3 regions of the Rhizobium zaerense genome follow, and region 3 is predicted to be linked to each of the others. Evidence: predicted binding sites of a transcription regulator. Region 3 holds the regulator's gene; each other region holds the start of a gene.

Region 1 (5,050 bases), 1.1 Mb from region 3:
AAGCGCAATGAATTCAAGCTGGTCGGAGTGGAGTGATTCGAACACTCGACCCCCACGTCCCGAACGTGGTGCGCTACCAGACTGCGCTACACTCCGTGACCAGCGGCGCTTCTATAGAACAGCCTATCTGGTTGCACAAGCACCAAATTCCAAAAAGCCGGCGGAATTTTTGACGGGGTTGTGACGGGTCGGGAGGTCGGCGGCTGCAGCAAAAAGACACACCTGCCGCAAATCGAACTTAAGTCTCAATGGGGCAATTTTCTTTTGCCGGGTTCCGCGCTAAAGGGCACGACGGGACAGGCGAAACCGCTCACGGGGGCGGCTTGCCAGCCAATGCGCTAGAGATCAGGGACGACACGATGAATTTCCGCATGATGACCGCGGCCGGGCTTGCCATTGCGCTTGCCGGATGCACGACCATTCCTTCCGCCGGCAACCCGATCGAGGCCCGCTGGGTGGGCAAATCGGCCGGCGTCTTCTTTGCCGCTTACGGGCCGCCGATCAGCGACAGCGAGCAAGGATCGAGCACCATCTATACCTGGCGGGGCGGCTACAAGACCGTGCGCATCCCGGCGAAATATGCCGAAGGCGCCGATGGCAAGCGCGGCAAGCAGATCGCGTCGGCCCGCACCGCCTATCTGCGCTGCCAGGCCGAAATCACCACCAACTCCGATTACACGATCCGCGACATCCGCACCGTCGCCGACATCCCCGGCGTCAACGGCCCGTCCTATTGCGCGGAGTTTCTGGCGCCCGAACAGAAGTAACGGACGGTTTCCTCGGCACGGGGCCATTGTTGCTTGGTGCCGAGAGCCGCCCCTCATCCGGCTGCCGCCACCTTCTCCCCGCTCGCGGGGCGAAGGGACAACGCCGCGACCTCTCCGTTCCACACCAACCTCTGGCAGGGCACGTCCCCTCGCCCCGTTTACGGGGGTCCGCAGGACGGGGCGAGACACGTGGCTCGACCCCGGTAAGGTTGCAGTGAGGGGCTGAGTTTTCAACAAACTCACCGCAACTGATGACTCCAGCCCTCACGCCGCCTCCCCGCCTGCACCGCAGCTTCCGCCAGCTTCCGGGCCGCGACGAAATCCACCTTGCCCGAACCGAGCACCGGCACCTTGCCGATCCTGACCTCGGCCGGCACCATCATGTCCATGGCGCCCTTGGATTTGGCGTATCAGATGCATGTGGAATTCTCCTCGTCCCGCAAACTTCGGAGGTCCGAGGAGGTTCCGCCCGGCTCGAAATCGCGGATATCTGGTGGATGAAACCAATGGGGCGACGGACGGTCGCGCGTCGTTCAAGGATGTGCACCGGGCGCCTATGGCAGCCGGAGACGCAAGGTTGCGTCGTCGCACCGATCAAAAATTGGGCTGGTCCTGGGCTCTTGAACGGTCCGCTGTCACCCACAATATCATTTCGATCAGGATCATTGGTGGCATGAAAGGAGGAAATAATGCCGCTGAACGATGTCCCATGGGTTCGGCCGGTGAGACTCCGGTTGCAGTGCGGTTTGGAGCGCGCCTTCACAAGCGTCTACGACGCCCTGGATTTTCTCGAAAACGAGTGGCCGCTGCGTCATGGAGAGCGCCATGATCGGGCGGTGAAGACGTGTCGCGGTGCCCTCAACGGCATCATACCGAGCATGGTCGCGCGGGAGGCTTTTGTCGCAGCCTGCCTCGAAGCCGGCATGCCGACGGTGCTGGCCCCCTGGACGGCCAAACCCGCCGCGCATCCGCCCAGGCCGGCGCGTCAGGTTGGCGACCGATATCAAAGACGCCACGCACATTGACGCGAGGAGAGCGCGAGCAAAGCTCAGGATGTCAGCGCGCGGCGTGACGCCGCTTCCGCCCAGCCGATGCTCGCGGCCTAAAAAGTCAGCCGCAGCTGCGGTTCCGCGGCCGGTGCTCGTCCTTCCAGCGAGGAGAGGGTGACGCCGAGCAGCCGTATGCCCTTTCGCGGCGGAAAGATCGGCGCGAGCAGCAGGTTGACCAGATCCTCGAGGTCGGCTATTGCCGGCAGGGGTGCCAGAACCGTCTTGCTGCGGGTGATCTGGCTGAAGTCGGCATATTTCACCTTGAGCGTCACTGTCTTGGCCGCGATGCCGTTGGCCTCGCAGTAAGCCCACACCTTTTCGATCAGCGGCTGGAGCCCTTCGCGAGCAGGCTCGAAGGCGTGGAGGTCCTCTGAGAAGGTATCTTCCGCGCCGACGGATTTGCGCACCCGGTCGGGCTTGACCTGGCGCTCGTCGATGCCGCGGGCGATGCCGTAAAAATAAGGCCCCGACTTGCCGAAATGCTCGACGAGGAACTCGAGTGTCTTCTCCTTGAGATCGGCGCCTGTTTCGATCCCGAGTTGATGCATCTTCTCGGTGGTTGCCGGTCCGACGCCATGGAATTTCCGGACGGGAAGCTGCTCGACGAAGGCCGGCCCGTTCTTCGGCGTGATCACAGCCTGGCCGTTCGGCTTGTTGAGGTCACTTGCCATCTTGGCAAGGAACTTGTTGTAGGAAATCCCGGCCGACGCGTTGAGGCCGGTGACCTGCTTGATCTTGGCGCGGATCTCCAAAGCCACCTCGGTGGCGATCGTCATGCCTTTCAGATTTTGCGTCACATCGAGATAGGCCTCGTCGAGCGACAGCGGCTCGATCAGCGGCGTGTATTCGGCAAAGATCTCACGGATCTGCTGCGACACCGCCTTGTAGACGGCAAAGCGCGGCGGCACGAAGATCAGGTCAGGACATTTGCGCTTGGCGGTCACAGATGGCATTGCCGAGTGAACACCGAATTTGCGGGCCTCATAGCTCGCCGCCGCCACCACACCCCGGGCGGCCGACCCGCCGACGGCAATCGGTTTGCCGCGCAAGTCCGCATTATCGCGCTGCTCGACCGACGCATAAAAAGCATCCATGTCGACATGGACGATTTTCCGGACTGGGGGTGAGCTTGTCTCGTTCATGGCGGTTTCAGCGATCGCGATGGGATCGGCCTCTGAAATTGCGCGCCGAAACAAAAACAGAACATAGCAGGCTTGGAATGCGATATCAACGATTCCAATCGGCGGCCGGGACCGCCGTCGAAACTACCAGCCGCCCGAGGCGTTGTCATGCTGTGGACATCGATATCAGGAGGCAGCCAATGGCGGACGACAGCACGACCACGATCCGAGCCAGGTTCGAAACACGCGAAGCCGCCGATCTGGCGGTCGAACATCTGGTTCAGCAGCATGGGATTTCGAGGCCCGACATCTTTATCCAGTCGGCAAGCGACCGGAACAGTGCCGGTTCGGCGCCATCAGGCGGGGATGCCTCTCATGACGACGGCGCCCGTCGCGATGGGCCACTCGAAGGCGAGATCGAGGTCTCGGTGGATATCGCATCCCGCCAGGTCGCCGCCGTCCAGCGCAGTCTCCGAGCTGCCGGCGCAGTGCGTGTATCGAGCCGCTGAGCGTGGCCGATAATCTCTCGAAATGCCGCGCCGAGCGCAATTTCAAGACGACCAGCGGCGCGACGAAATCGTCCTGGCTTCACGACGACGGGTTGTTCTTCCAGCGCAGCCAGTTGTCGAAAGCGATTTCAACAGGGTCTGCCTGTCGATCCTGCGGGGGATCACCGCGCCGGCGCCCGTCTCAAGACCCCTCCCCAACCCCTCCCCACAAGGGGGAGGGGCTAACGTGCCGCACTGCTTCACGTGACCCCGCATCGTACCAAACTAACGGTAACAGCCGGCAGGACCTCTCCTTTGGTCGCCGCCGGGACCACGGCTTGGCCCCTCCGCCTTGTGGGGAGGGGTTGGGGAGGGGTCTTGCAACGCGCCTGCAACAATTCCGGTTTGCGCCTGAGGGCTGCCACACGACGCCTACGCCGCCTCCCCCGCCTGCGCCGCCATCTCCGCCAGCTTGCGCGCCGCGACGAAATCGACCTTGCCGGAACCGAGCACCGGCACCTTGCCGATATTGACCTCGGCCGGCACCATCATGTCCATGGCGCCCTTGGATTTGGCGAAGGCGAGGAATTCGGCGCGGGTGGCGGTGGGGGCGTCGGTGAGCAGCACCAGGCGCTCGCCCTTCTTGGCGTCGGGCATCGAGGAGACGACCGAGAGGGCGCCCGGCCAGAGCTCGGCGGCGAGCGTTTCGACGGCGGCGAGCGAGATCATTTCGCCGCCGATCTTGGCGAAGCGCTTGGCGCGGCCGCGGATCTTGACGAAGCCGTCCTCATCGATGGTGACGATGTCGCCGGTATCGTGCCAGCCGTCGGCGAGCGGCTCGAGCACGCCGGGCTTTTCGGCGCGGAGGTAACCGGCCATGACATTGGCGCCGCGCACATGCAGCCTTCCGCCCTCATCGATGCCGGGCACCGGTTCGAGCTTCCATTCCATGCCGGGCAGGATTTTGCCGACCGTGCCCGACTTGTTGTACATCGGCGTGTTGATGGAAATGACCGGCGCCGTCTCGGTGACGCCATAGCCTTCGAGGATGCGCAGGCCGAATTTTTCCATATAGGTCTGGCGGGTCGCGGCCTTCACCGGCTCGGCGCCGGAGAAGATATAGCGGATCGAGCGGAAATCGTAGGGATGCGCCGTCCTGGCATAGCCGTTGAGGAAGGTGTCGGTGCCGAAGATGATCGTGGCGTTGGAGACATAGATCAGCTCCGGCACGATGCGGTAATGCAGCGGCGACGGATAGAAATAAACCGGCACGCCCGAGATCAGCGGCAGCACCGTGCCGGCCGTCAGCCCGAAGGAATGGAACACCGGCAGGATGTTGAACACCTTGTCGCCGCTGTGGAAATCGATGCGGGCGGCGGCCTGGGCGGCATTCGACAAGATATTGCGGTGGGTGAGCACCACGCCCTTCGGCGTGCCTTCGGAGCCCGAGGTGAAGAGGATGACGGCGGGATCGTCCGGCCGGCGCTTGACCAGCGGCTGGCTCTTGCGGAGAAGACCGATGATCTTGTCCTTGAATGAGATTTCAGCCCGGAGATCGTCGAGCCAGACGATCGTCACCTGCTTTTCCATCTCCTCGATCACGGCACCGAGCTTCGCCTGGGTGA
Region 2 (5,050 bases), 1.3 Mb from region 3:
GAGCGCGCCGCCCAGATCAAGGCCGGCGATGCGACGATCAACGACCATCTCGGCGACGCCTACTGGCGCGTCGGCCGCAAGCTCGAGGCCGTCTACCAATGGAACCGGGCGCTCAGCTCCGAGCCCGAAGCTGCCGAGATCCCGAAGATCAAGGACAAGGTCGCCAACGGCCTGCCTCCCGCCAGCGACGATGCCAAGGCGGCCGACAAGAAGCAGCCGGATCCGGCGCCCGTCATCCCGCCGCCGGTCGACAAGAAATCCTGACGGGCGGAAGGCATGCCTGATAAGGGCTTGGCCGGAAACAGGTCAAAGAAATAGAGCATGATGTCGTCCGAAAATCTCTCACACTTTTCGGCATCATGCTCCAGCATCACCGAAGAAGGTCGCGCGAAGATCAACCTGGCCCTGCATGTGACGGGCCAGCGACCGGATGGCTATCATCTGCTCGATATGCTGGTGACCTTCGCAGATCATGGCGACCGGCTGGGCTTCACGCGGTCGCCGGCCGACGAATTTTTTCTGTCTGGCCGTTTCGGCGAGGTACTTGCCGGCGATGGCGGCACCAACCTGGTGCTGAAGGCGCGCGACCTCCTGCGAGAGGCGATCGGTCCCCTCGCCTTCCCCGTCCGCATCCATTTGGAAAAGAACCTGCCTGTTGCCTCCGGTATCGGCGGCGGCTCGGCCGATGCGGCCGCGACGCTGCGCGGGCTGATGCGGCTCTGGGGCGCGACATTGCCCGAGGAGGCGCTCGCAGCTCTCGCCCTGAAGCTCGGCGCCGACGTGCCGATGTGCCTTGCGAGCCGGCCGCTGATTGCCCGCGGCATCGGCGAAGAGCTCGAACCTGTGCCAGAGCTGCCGGCCTTTGCCATGGTGCTCGCCAATCCGCTGAAGGGCGTTTCGACGCCCGAGGTTTTCCGCCGGCTGGCGGAGAAAAACAATCCGGCTCTGCGCCTGGCACCGAGCCGGCTTCAGACTGCCGACTGGCTCGCGGCAATTGCTGCTGCCCGCAACGACCTGGAGCCGCCGGCGCGCGAACTCCTGCCCGAGATCACGGCAATCTCGGCGATGCTGCAAGCGAAGGGCGCGCTTTTGACCCGCATGTCCGGTTCCGGCGCCACCTGTTTCGGCATATTTGCGAGCATGACTGCTGCCGAAGATGCTGCGGCAGCTCTTCACGACGCGCGCCCTGACTGGTATTTCCAGGCGACGGAAACCGTTTCGGGAGGTGCATGATGGCAGATCTGGACGAAAAACGGCCCTTCATCGCGGTCGGCATTGCGGTTCTGACTGTCTCGGATACCCGCACGCCGGAGACGGACAAGTCAGGCGATACGCTGGCGGCGCGGATCACGGAGGCGGGCCACAGGCTGGTCGACCGGGGAATTGTGCCCGATGATCGCGAAAAGATTGCCGCGCGAGTGAAGGCCTGGACTGAGAACGAAGATATAGACGTCGTCATCACCACTGGCGGCACCGGCTTTACCGGCCGCGATGTGACGCCCGAGGCGCTGGAACCTTTATTCGAAAAGCGGATGGACGGCTTTTCCGCCATATTCCACCGGATCTCCTACGAGAAGATCGGCACGGCGACGATCCAGTCGCGCGCCACGGCAGGTGTTGCCAACGCCACCTTCATCTTCGTGCTGCCGGGTTCGCCCGGCGCCTGCCGGGATGCCTGGGACGGCATTCTGAAAGGACAGCTCGACTATCGCAGCGTGCCGTGCAATTTCGTCGAGATCATGCCGCGTCTTGACGAGCACCTGAAACGCGGCGCGACCAGATAGACTGCCTGCGACAGCGGCATCGCCTAAGGCGCGTCACAGTATTTCAGATTCGCTCCTTGCGCTTCAGGTCTTTGTTTTTACGCATGTCGTTATCGCAAAACCGCAGCACACTTTTGCGCGACATGCGTTATGTCGCAATGGCCGGCAGGACGGGCATCGTGTCCCAGCTATCACCCGACAGCAGGACGCAGCTTATGCCATGAACATCCGTGACGATGAGTGTCCAGGTGCCGCTTTCGGCGGCATAGACCTCGAGAATGGCGTTCTGGTTGATCAGTCCGACTGCCGTGAGCTTTTCGGCGAAGTTCTTGTCCAGGAAATTGACGATTTCGGGTCGGCCTGCGCAACTGCGCATCATCTGCGATGCTACCGAATGCGGATGCGCGATCACCATTGTCGGCAATATGACGGCTATGAGGCCGAAGACCATACTGCGTACGCCGTAGACCCTACCGCGTGTCATGACGCACCTCCTTTCGCCGGGAACCCGGCAGAAAAGGAGATTTTCGCTGACCTGTTCTGCCGTTCACCGGCATTCCATGGCCATTCCGTTGCGAAGCGAGGCGCTTCGACGGCGCCATGATTGAATTATAGCGCGAAATCCTATTGGGCGCCATCTTTTGCGCGAACGGTGGAGAGGGTCGCGACACCTACCGCGCAGCGCGGGCGGCCCAGGAGGGAATGAGTTCACTCGCCAGCCGGCGCGGCTTCTGGCCCTTGACGAATTCGGTGAGCCGCATGCCGCTTTTGGCGATGGCGAGCGCCTGCTTCTTCGGCAGGAGAAAGCCGAGTTCCAGCGGCGGCACGGTCCGGCCGACACGCTGGAAGAACGGGCGCCGGTAGCCGCGCGATGCGGTGAAGCGCGCCGGCAGCTTGTTCAGCGCCACATATTCGGCGATCTCATCGATCCAGCCGGCCTGGGGTCTTGCACCCGGCTCGACGAAAAGCAGCCATTCGCCGCGGGCAGCGCGGACGATGTCCTTGATATCCCATTGCGAATGGAAGCGGCAACCGGCGGCGTCGGCCACCCGCGAGGTGCCGTCGCGCGAGCCGTGATCGAGCACGACCACATCGCTCACCAGCCCCTCCACCGCGCCCGCCACCAGTACCGATAAAGTCTGTGCCAGCTCAGATTCCTGATCCTGACATTCGAGAACAACCGTCAACATTGACTATTTATAATGCGCCGCACAAATTTTTGCCAGCGCCGTTTTCCTCATTTTGTTCTTGCATTGTTCTCTTTTTGCGGATAGGAATTTAATCAGCAAAACGGGCGACGGCGATGGCTTTTCGCCGCGGGAGAATCCGATGAGAGAGCAGTCCCTGGCAGGGCAGGCCGCATTCGCGCCTGCCAATACGGCAGATATTGCCGATGCGATGATCGTTTCCTCCGGTCTGAGGGTCGAGGTCGATCGGCGTCGTGGGCGTGGGGCGGGACTGAACCCGACAGGTCGATTCGAAGCGCAGCAGCGCGAGACCGTCGACGACGGCTGGCAGACGTGGGAAGAATTGCCGCCGTTCAAGACGGAAGTGCAGGTCGAAAAACCGCGCACGGCGATCACCCGTAACGAATCGCCGGACATTTCCTTCGACCGCTCGATCAATCCTTATCGCGGCTGCGAGCACGGCTGCATCTATTGTTTCGCCCGGCCGACACACGCCTATATGGGGCTTTCTGCGGGGCTCGATTTCGAGACGAAGCTGTTTGCCAAGCCCGATGCGGCAAAACTCTTGGAGCGGGAACTCGCCAAGCCCGGCTACAAGGTGCGGGTGATCGCGATCGGCACCAATACCGATCCCTATCAGCCGATCGAGAAGGAATGGCGCATCATGCGCGGCATCCTCGAGGTGTTGAACAAGGCGAACCATCCAGTATCGATTGTCACCAAGTCGGCGATGATCCTGCGCGATCTCGACATTCTGCAGGAGATGGCAAGCAAGAATCTAGTGCGTGTAGGCATCTCGGTGACCACGCTGGATCGCAAGCTTGCCCGGACGATGGAGCCGCGTGCCGCCACGCCGCCGCGGCGCCTGGAGACGATCCACACGCTGGCCGAAGCAGGCATCCAGACGGCTGTGATGGCCGCCCCGCTCATCCCGGCGCTGAACGACCACGAGCTGGAGCGCATCCTCGAATCGGCCAAGGCTGCCGGTGCTGCCGAGGCGAGCTATGTCATCCTCAGACTGCCGCTCGAGGTCAGTCCGCTGTTTCGCGATTGGCTGCTGCAGCATTATCCCGATCGTTATCGGCATGTGATGTCGCTGGTGCGCTCGATGCGCGGCGGCAAGGATTATGACGCCGAATTCGGCAAGCGCATGAAAGGCGCCGGTCCCTATGCTTGGCAGATCGCCCGGCGCTTTGAAATGGCAGCCCGACGTTTCGAGTTGACGCGCCGCAGCGTGCCGCTACGCGACGATCTGTTCGTGCCGCCAGACGGCAGCGGCGTGCAACTATCGCTGCTCTAACCTTTTGTTTCCACGCAATTCCGGCAAAACCGCTCCGCGCTTTGTCTGGAATTTCCTCTAACGTTTTACGCAATTCCGGACGGAAAACCGCTGCACACTTTTCCTGGATTTTCCTCTAACCTTTACGCAATTCCGGACGGAAAACCGCTGCACACTTTTCCTGGAATTGCTTCTAGCTTGCGCATCGGCGCTCGACAAAACCGCCCTGTTTTCGAGCCCGAGCGCAAATCCCGCGGATGGCCCTGACCGCCACCATCCGCCGGAGCGTCCCCGGCCGCCGCCCTGATCCGGGGACTTGCGGGCAATCGGGTTGGCGTGCGAGGTTCAGCCGCATGAAACCTCGCACGCCACCCGATTCTCCCCTGCTTTTCGACACGGTTCCGCTCGTGCCGGATTTCCGACTGGAGCTCAAAGCCCGCAAGGCCGGCCACTGGCCGGTCGCGGGTGCCGACGAGGCAGGCCGCGGGCCGCTGGCGGGACCCGTCGTGGCTGCCGCCGTCATCCTTGATCCCCGGCGCATCCCTGAGGGCCTGAACGATTCCAAGCAGCTTTCGGCGCAACGGCGCGAGGAACTGTTCGTGCAGATTCTGGCAACTGCGACCGTTTCCATCGCCTCCTCCAGTTCGACGCGTATCGACGAGACGGATATCCGCAAGGCAAGCCTCGACGCCATGCGCCGCGCCATCTGCAGCCTCGCCATTCCGGCAAGCTACGTGCTGACCGACGGCCTCGACGTGCCGCCCGGCCTCGATTGCCCCGGACAGGCCGTGGTCAAGGGTGATGCCCGCTCGGTCTCGATC
Region 3 (5,050 bases):
GATGATATCGGTGATTGCAGTCATGGGTTCTTCCTGCTCGGTGGGTGATAAGTCGGTTCGAAACCTGTCTTAGTCGAAGGCGTGCAAATTACAATGCTGCAATTTCCAGCCTTCGGACCGTGTTCGGATCTCGCCTATAGCACGATCATGTCAGGCTGTTGAACGTCAAGCCTTGGCGACCGCATCGAAGGCGAGTAGCTTTTCAAGCAGCCGCGGCATGTCCTTGAGATAGACCATGTTGGGGCCGTCGGAAGGTGCATTGTCGGGGTCCTGGTGGGTTTCGACGAACACGCCGGCGATACCGGTAGCCACCGCTGCGCGCGCCAGCGTTTCCACGAATTCCCGCTGACCGCCGGAGGATTCGCCCTGCCCGCCCGGCTGCGCCACGGAATGGGTCGCATCGAAGATAACGGGGGCGCCCATCGCCGCCATGATCGGCAGCGAACGCATGTCGGAAACCAGCGTGTTGTAACCGAAAGAGGCGCCGCGCTCGCACAGCAGCACGTTCGGATTGCCACTGGCATTGAGCTTCTTCAGAACGTTCTTCATATCCCAGGGAGCGAGGAACTGGCCCTTCTTGACGTTGACGACGCGGCCGGTCTTGGCCGCGGCAATAAGAAGGTCGGTCTGGCGGCAAAGGAAGGCCGGGATCTGCAGGACGTCGACGATCTTTGCCACCTCGGCGCATTGTTCGGCGGTATGAACGTCGGTCAGGACGGGAAAGCCGAATTCCTTCTTGAGGTCGGCAAAGACCTCCATGCCCTTTTCGATCCCGATACCGCGTTCGGCCGAGAGCGAGGTCCGGTTCGCCTTGTCGAAGGAACTCTTGTAGACGAGGCCGATGCCGAGCCTTCCGCAAAGCTCCTTCAGCGTGCCGGCGACCATGAAGGCGTGGTCGCGGCTCTCCATCTGGCAGGGACCGGCAATTAGCGACAGGCGGCCGGTATTGGAAAAGGTGACCTGGCCTTGGCCTTCGCCGACCCTGACGTCGGAATTCGTATCAGTGCTCATCGTGTTTCCTCGAAGGCGAAGAGCGTGCCCTGCCCGGGCGCGGGCTTCACCAGAATGCGATTGTTCTTGCGCGTGTATGTCACCCCGTTAGCAGCCAAATGCGCTTCTGTCACGGCAAGATCGGCAACAGCAAAGAGGATTGCCCGGCCGCGCAGGCCGCGATCTGCGGATGAGCCGGCGATGTCGAAATAGGCCTCCAGCCCTTCCGGCGTCATCAGACCGATTTTCGCATTTGACGCCGCGACATTGACGCCGAAACCGGTTTTCTCGACTGCCGATTGCGCCGCTGCAAGGCCGACGAAGGCAGCGAATGCGGCCGGTTCCGGCGCGCAAAGCGCGATCTCCGTTATGCCGGTCACGCCATTGGCATGCGTCTCCAGCGCGGCGCGGTCGGCCGGCAGCGGATTGATACGCTCGACGGTGAAGAGCAAGAGATCAGGCGCGCGCAGGTCGCCGGCAAAAGCCAGCTTGAAGCCGGCAATCGTCTCGGAGCCGTCCGGCATCGTCATCGGCCGGTTGAACTGCAGCATCTCCCCGGCGCTCGACCCGTTGCCGACGAAATCCTGATGATCGATGCCGGCATCCTTGCTGCCGAAGGCCACCGCCGAAAGCCCCTCCGCGCCGCAACGGAAGCGGAAAGCCCGGTTGCGAGCGGTGAAGACATTGCCTCGTCGCGCCGATGCCTCGCTCTCCTCGACGCTCGCGATCCCGAGCGGCTCCAGATAGGTCTTGTCGGCAAAGAAGACGCAGGCATTCTCCGTTCCGAAGGGATGGCGCGCATCGGCGGCAACGGTGAAGCCGAGCTTGCCGAGCCTTTCGCGCGCCAGATCGATGTCGACGACCGGCAGCACGACATGATCCAGCGGGTACGGTTTGGTGGAATGCGTGTTCATCATATCCCTCCTCAAATCGGCAAGAGATGTGCGACAGCGCCACCCTCAATGCAAGACATGTGTCCAATCCGGCGAATGAAAATAAGAATCTCGACGAGTTGGTGCCAAGTTTTACGGAAATTTAGCTACTTGCGGAACACATATGGAACATATAGTGTCTGTTCTGGATTTGTTTCAATCACGAGGTCACAACGTCGATGCTCACGCGCAAACAACAGGAGCTTCTCCTTTTCATTCATGAGCGCATGAAGGAATCCGGCGTTCCGCCATCTTTCGACGAAATGAAGGATGCCCTGGACCTCGCTTCGAAGTCCGGGATTCATCGCTTGATTACAGCGCTCGAGGAACGTGGCTTCATTCGCCGCCTACCGAACCGGGCCCGCGCGATCGAGGTCATCAAGCTTCCGGAGGCCTACAGCCCCAGCATCCAGCCGCGGCGTGGCTTTTCGCCGAGCGTCATCGAGGGCAGCCTCGGCAAGCCACAGCCGGTCGCCGCTCCTGCCCCTGCAAAACCCGTCGCCGACAACGGCAACTCGGTCTCCGTGCCGGTCATGGGCCGCATCGCCGCCGGTGTTCCGATCTCGGCGATCCAGAACAACACCCACGACATCGTCGTTCCGGCCGACATGCTCGGTTCCGGTGAACATTATGCGCTGGAGGTCAAGGGCGATTCGATGATCGACGCCGGCATCTTTGACGGCGACACCGTGATCATCCGCAACGGCAGCACCGCAAGTCCTGGCGACATCGTCGTTGCTCTCGTCGACGACGAGGAAGCGACACTCAAACGCTTCCGCCGCAAGGGCGCCTCGATTGCGCTCGAAGCCGCCAACCCGGCTTACGAGACCCGGATTTTCGGGCCGGACCGTGTCAAGGTTCAGGGCAAGCTCGTCGGTCTTATTCGCCGCTATCACTGACCTTGGCTAGACCGGGCTCGGTAAAACTATTGCTGCGCCAGTCATAGGCGCGATGGCGCATCCATGGCCGCGACAATGCATCGAATGCGGTTGCCACCTCCAGGCCGGCGTTCGTGAAGCGCAACTCGACGGAACCGGTCCTGCGCAGCGTTTCACCGGTGAAGAGCGTCGCACCTGAGCGGCAGCTGTTGAAGCGCAGGCGGACCGACGTCACGACGATATCGGCGGCGTCGCATGCGGGGCCGAGATAGGCGGCATTGTCGATGACGGCCACGACCTGGCCATTGCCAAGCCTTGATGTGCACCAGGCCTTTTTGACGCAGGAAAAGCGGTTTGCTTCACCGGCCGCTGCGGCTGCACGCATCGCGGTCCTCGCTTCGGTCTGCTGATCGCGGGAAAGCCTGACGCGGCGGTCTTCTCCCTCCGGCGGGATAGCAGGACCATCCAGCATCTTCGGCGGATCATGCGTCGGCAGGACCAGCGCTCTCTGCCATTGGTCGAAGATGAAATCCGGCGGTCGTTCACGGTTGGACGCCATTGCTGCCGCCTCGACGACCGCGACGAGATTGCCATCCTCCGAAATCACCAGATCCGGCGGCCGGGGAACCGGTAGAAGGAACAGGATGAGCGTCGAGACTGCGATGATCGATGTGCCGGAATGGCGCAGTCGCGTCCGGAGCAGCGTCAGCAGAAGAAAGCCTGCCACGGCGACCGCGAAATACCAGCCGGGCAAACGGCCAACGTCGATATTGCCGCCCCAGCCGGATACCGTCTTTGCGACCGCGATCACCAGATCGAGGCCGAATCCGACGACCTTCCAGGCCCAAACATCCAGACCGAAAGGCATGAGCAGCATCGCCAGCAGCCCGGCCGGCATGACGATAAAGGAGATGATCGGCATCGTCGCGAGGTTTGCCGGCAGGCCATAGGCGGTCAGGCGATGAAAATGCTCGATCGAAAACAGCGCGGTTGAAAAGCCGCCGATCAGCGACGTCAGGAAGACGCCGCCGAAGAAACCCGCAACCGTAACGACCGGCCTGATGATCGGCAGCTTGAGGAAGGCGTTTTCGCGGACGCGCCGGTCCTTCCACAGCTGATAGCCCGAGACCAGCGCCAATGTCGCGGCAAAGGACATCTGGAAGCTCGGACCCAAGACCTCGGACGGCGAAATGGCGATGATGACGAGCGCGGAGAGCGCGACATTGCGCAGGCTGATCGACGGCCGGTCGAAGAAGACGGCAATCAACATGATGGCCATCATGATGAAGGCGCGTTCGGCAGAGACCCCAAAGCCCGAGATCAGGAAATAGGCGGTCACGGCGATGAGCGCGCCGGCGGCAGCGATCTTCTTCGTCGGATAGGCCTCAGCGACGCCGGGAAAGAGGCTGAGCAACATCCGGAACCCAACGAAGAAGATACCGGCCGACAGCGCCATGTTGAGGCCGGAGATGGCGACGATATGAGCCAGGCCGGACTGGCGCAGCGCTTCCGTCGTCTCATTCGAGATGGCGCGCCGCTCGTCCGTCACCAGAGCAGCGGCGAAAGCGCCGGTGTCGCCAGGCAAGATCGACCTTATGCGGTCGCCAATGCCGCTGCGCAGCCGGTAGAGCCCTTCGAGCAGAGCTTCCCACGTCGATCTTGCCGCCTGCGGACCTGCCTGCCAGTCGACCTTCGACGGCGCGCCGTAGAAGAAGCCGTTCGCGCCGATTCCATCGAAATAGGCACCGAAGGAGAAGTCGTTGAGCTCAGGAAGTGCTGGACCTGCCGGCGGCGTCAGCCGCGCCCTGCCGGTTATGATATCACCGATCTCGATGGGCGCGTCTGCGCCGCGGGTGATCGCAGTTATGCGTTCGGGCGACCGCTTCACTTCCGGCGCCTCCGTACCGGTGACGGCAAGAATGTAGCGCCACCGGCCGCGACCGTCGCCTTCGCGCCGTTCCACACGGCCGGTCACCGTCGTCGTGACGGCGGAATCGAGGATCACGGTCGAAGCCCGCCAGCTCTCGAGCTGCGCGGAGGCCATGCCGCAGGCCACAAGTGCAAGCGCCAGCAGCGTTGCCCGCAATGCCGCCCGGCTGCGGCTGGCGATGAGAACGGCGACGATCAGCAGCAACAGGCAGAGCAGCGATGCAACGAGCGGAAAGTCCGATGCCGCGAGAAACCAGAAGGCTGACCCGGCACCGAGGAAGACAGGCGAGACAAGCAGCAGACGGCCGTGGTCCGCCTCTT

What was found. Region 3 encodes LexA, which represses DNA repair genes until DNA is damaged. Its sites were predicted from a motif close to TGTTCNNNNTGTGTTCNG; they were not measured.
Region 1: a site for LexA is predicted at 3,005-3,022, ahead of dinB (DNA polymerase IV). Genes of this name have one in related genera too.
Region 2: a site for LexA is predicted at 3,007-3,024, ahead of ACS4RR_RS22165 (PA0069 family radical SAM protein). Genes of this name have one in related genera too.

What each region holds. Positions count from the first base shown of each region.
Region 1 covers NZ_CM132690.1:4,241,652-4,246,701, forward strand. Annotated here, with positions in the region: tRNA gene ACS4RR_RS21165 (tRNA-Pro) at 20-96, opposite strand; gene ACS4RR_RS21170 (hypothetical protein) at 360-767, shown strand; gene ACS4RR_RS21175 (hypothetical protein) at 1,007-1,156, opposite strand; gene ACS4RR_RS21180 (DUF982 domain-containing protein) at 1,457-1,792, shown strand; gene dinB (DNA polymerase IV) at 1,870-2,958, opposite strand; gene ACS4RR_RS21190 (hypothetical protein) at 3,138-3,446, shown strand; gene ACS4RR_RS21195 (acyl-[ACP]--phospholipid O-acyltransferase) at 3,858-5,050, opposite strand, start outside.
Region 2 covers NZ_CM132690.1:4,442,986-4,448,035, forward strand. Annotated here, with positions in the region: gene ACS4RR_RS22140 (tetratricopeptide repeat protein) at 1-264, shown strand, start outside; gene ACS4RR_RS22145 (4-(cytidine 5'-diphospho)-2-C-methyl-D-erythritol kinase) at 322-1,233, shown strand; gene moaB (molybdenum cofactor biosynthesis protein B) at 1,233-1,784, shown strand; gene ACS4RR_RS22155 (hypothetical protein) at 1,912-2,247, opposite strand; gene ACS4RR_RS22160 (glycosyltransferase family 2 protein) at 2,435-2,953, opposite strand; gene ACS4RR_RS22165 (PA0069 family radical SAM protein) at 3,093-4,250, shown strand; gene rnhB (ribonuclease HII) at 4,583-5,050, shown strand, end outside.
Region 3 covers NZ_CM132690.1:3,162,847-3,167,896, forward strand. Annotated here, with positions in the region: gene eno (phosphopyruvate hydratase) at 1-24, opposite strand, end outside; gene kdsA (3-deoxy-8-phosphooctulonate synthase) at 166-1,011, opposite strand; gene ACS4RR_RS15315 (VOC family protein) at 1,008-1,904, opposite strand; gene lexA (transcriptional repressor LexA) at 2,102-2,821, shown strand; gene ACS4RR_RS15325 (ComEC/Rec2 family competence protein) at 2,802-5,050, opposite strand, start outside.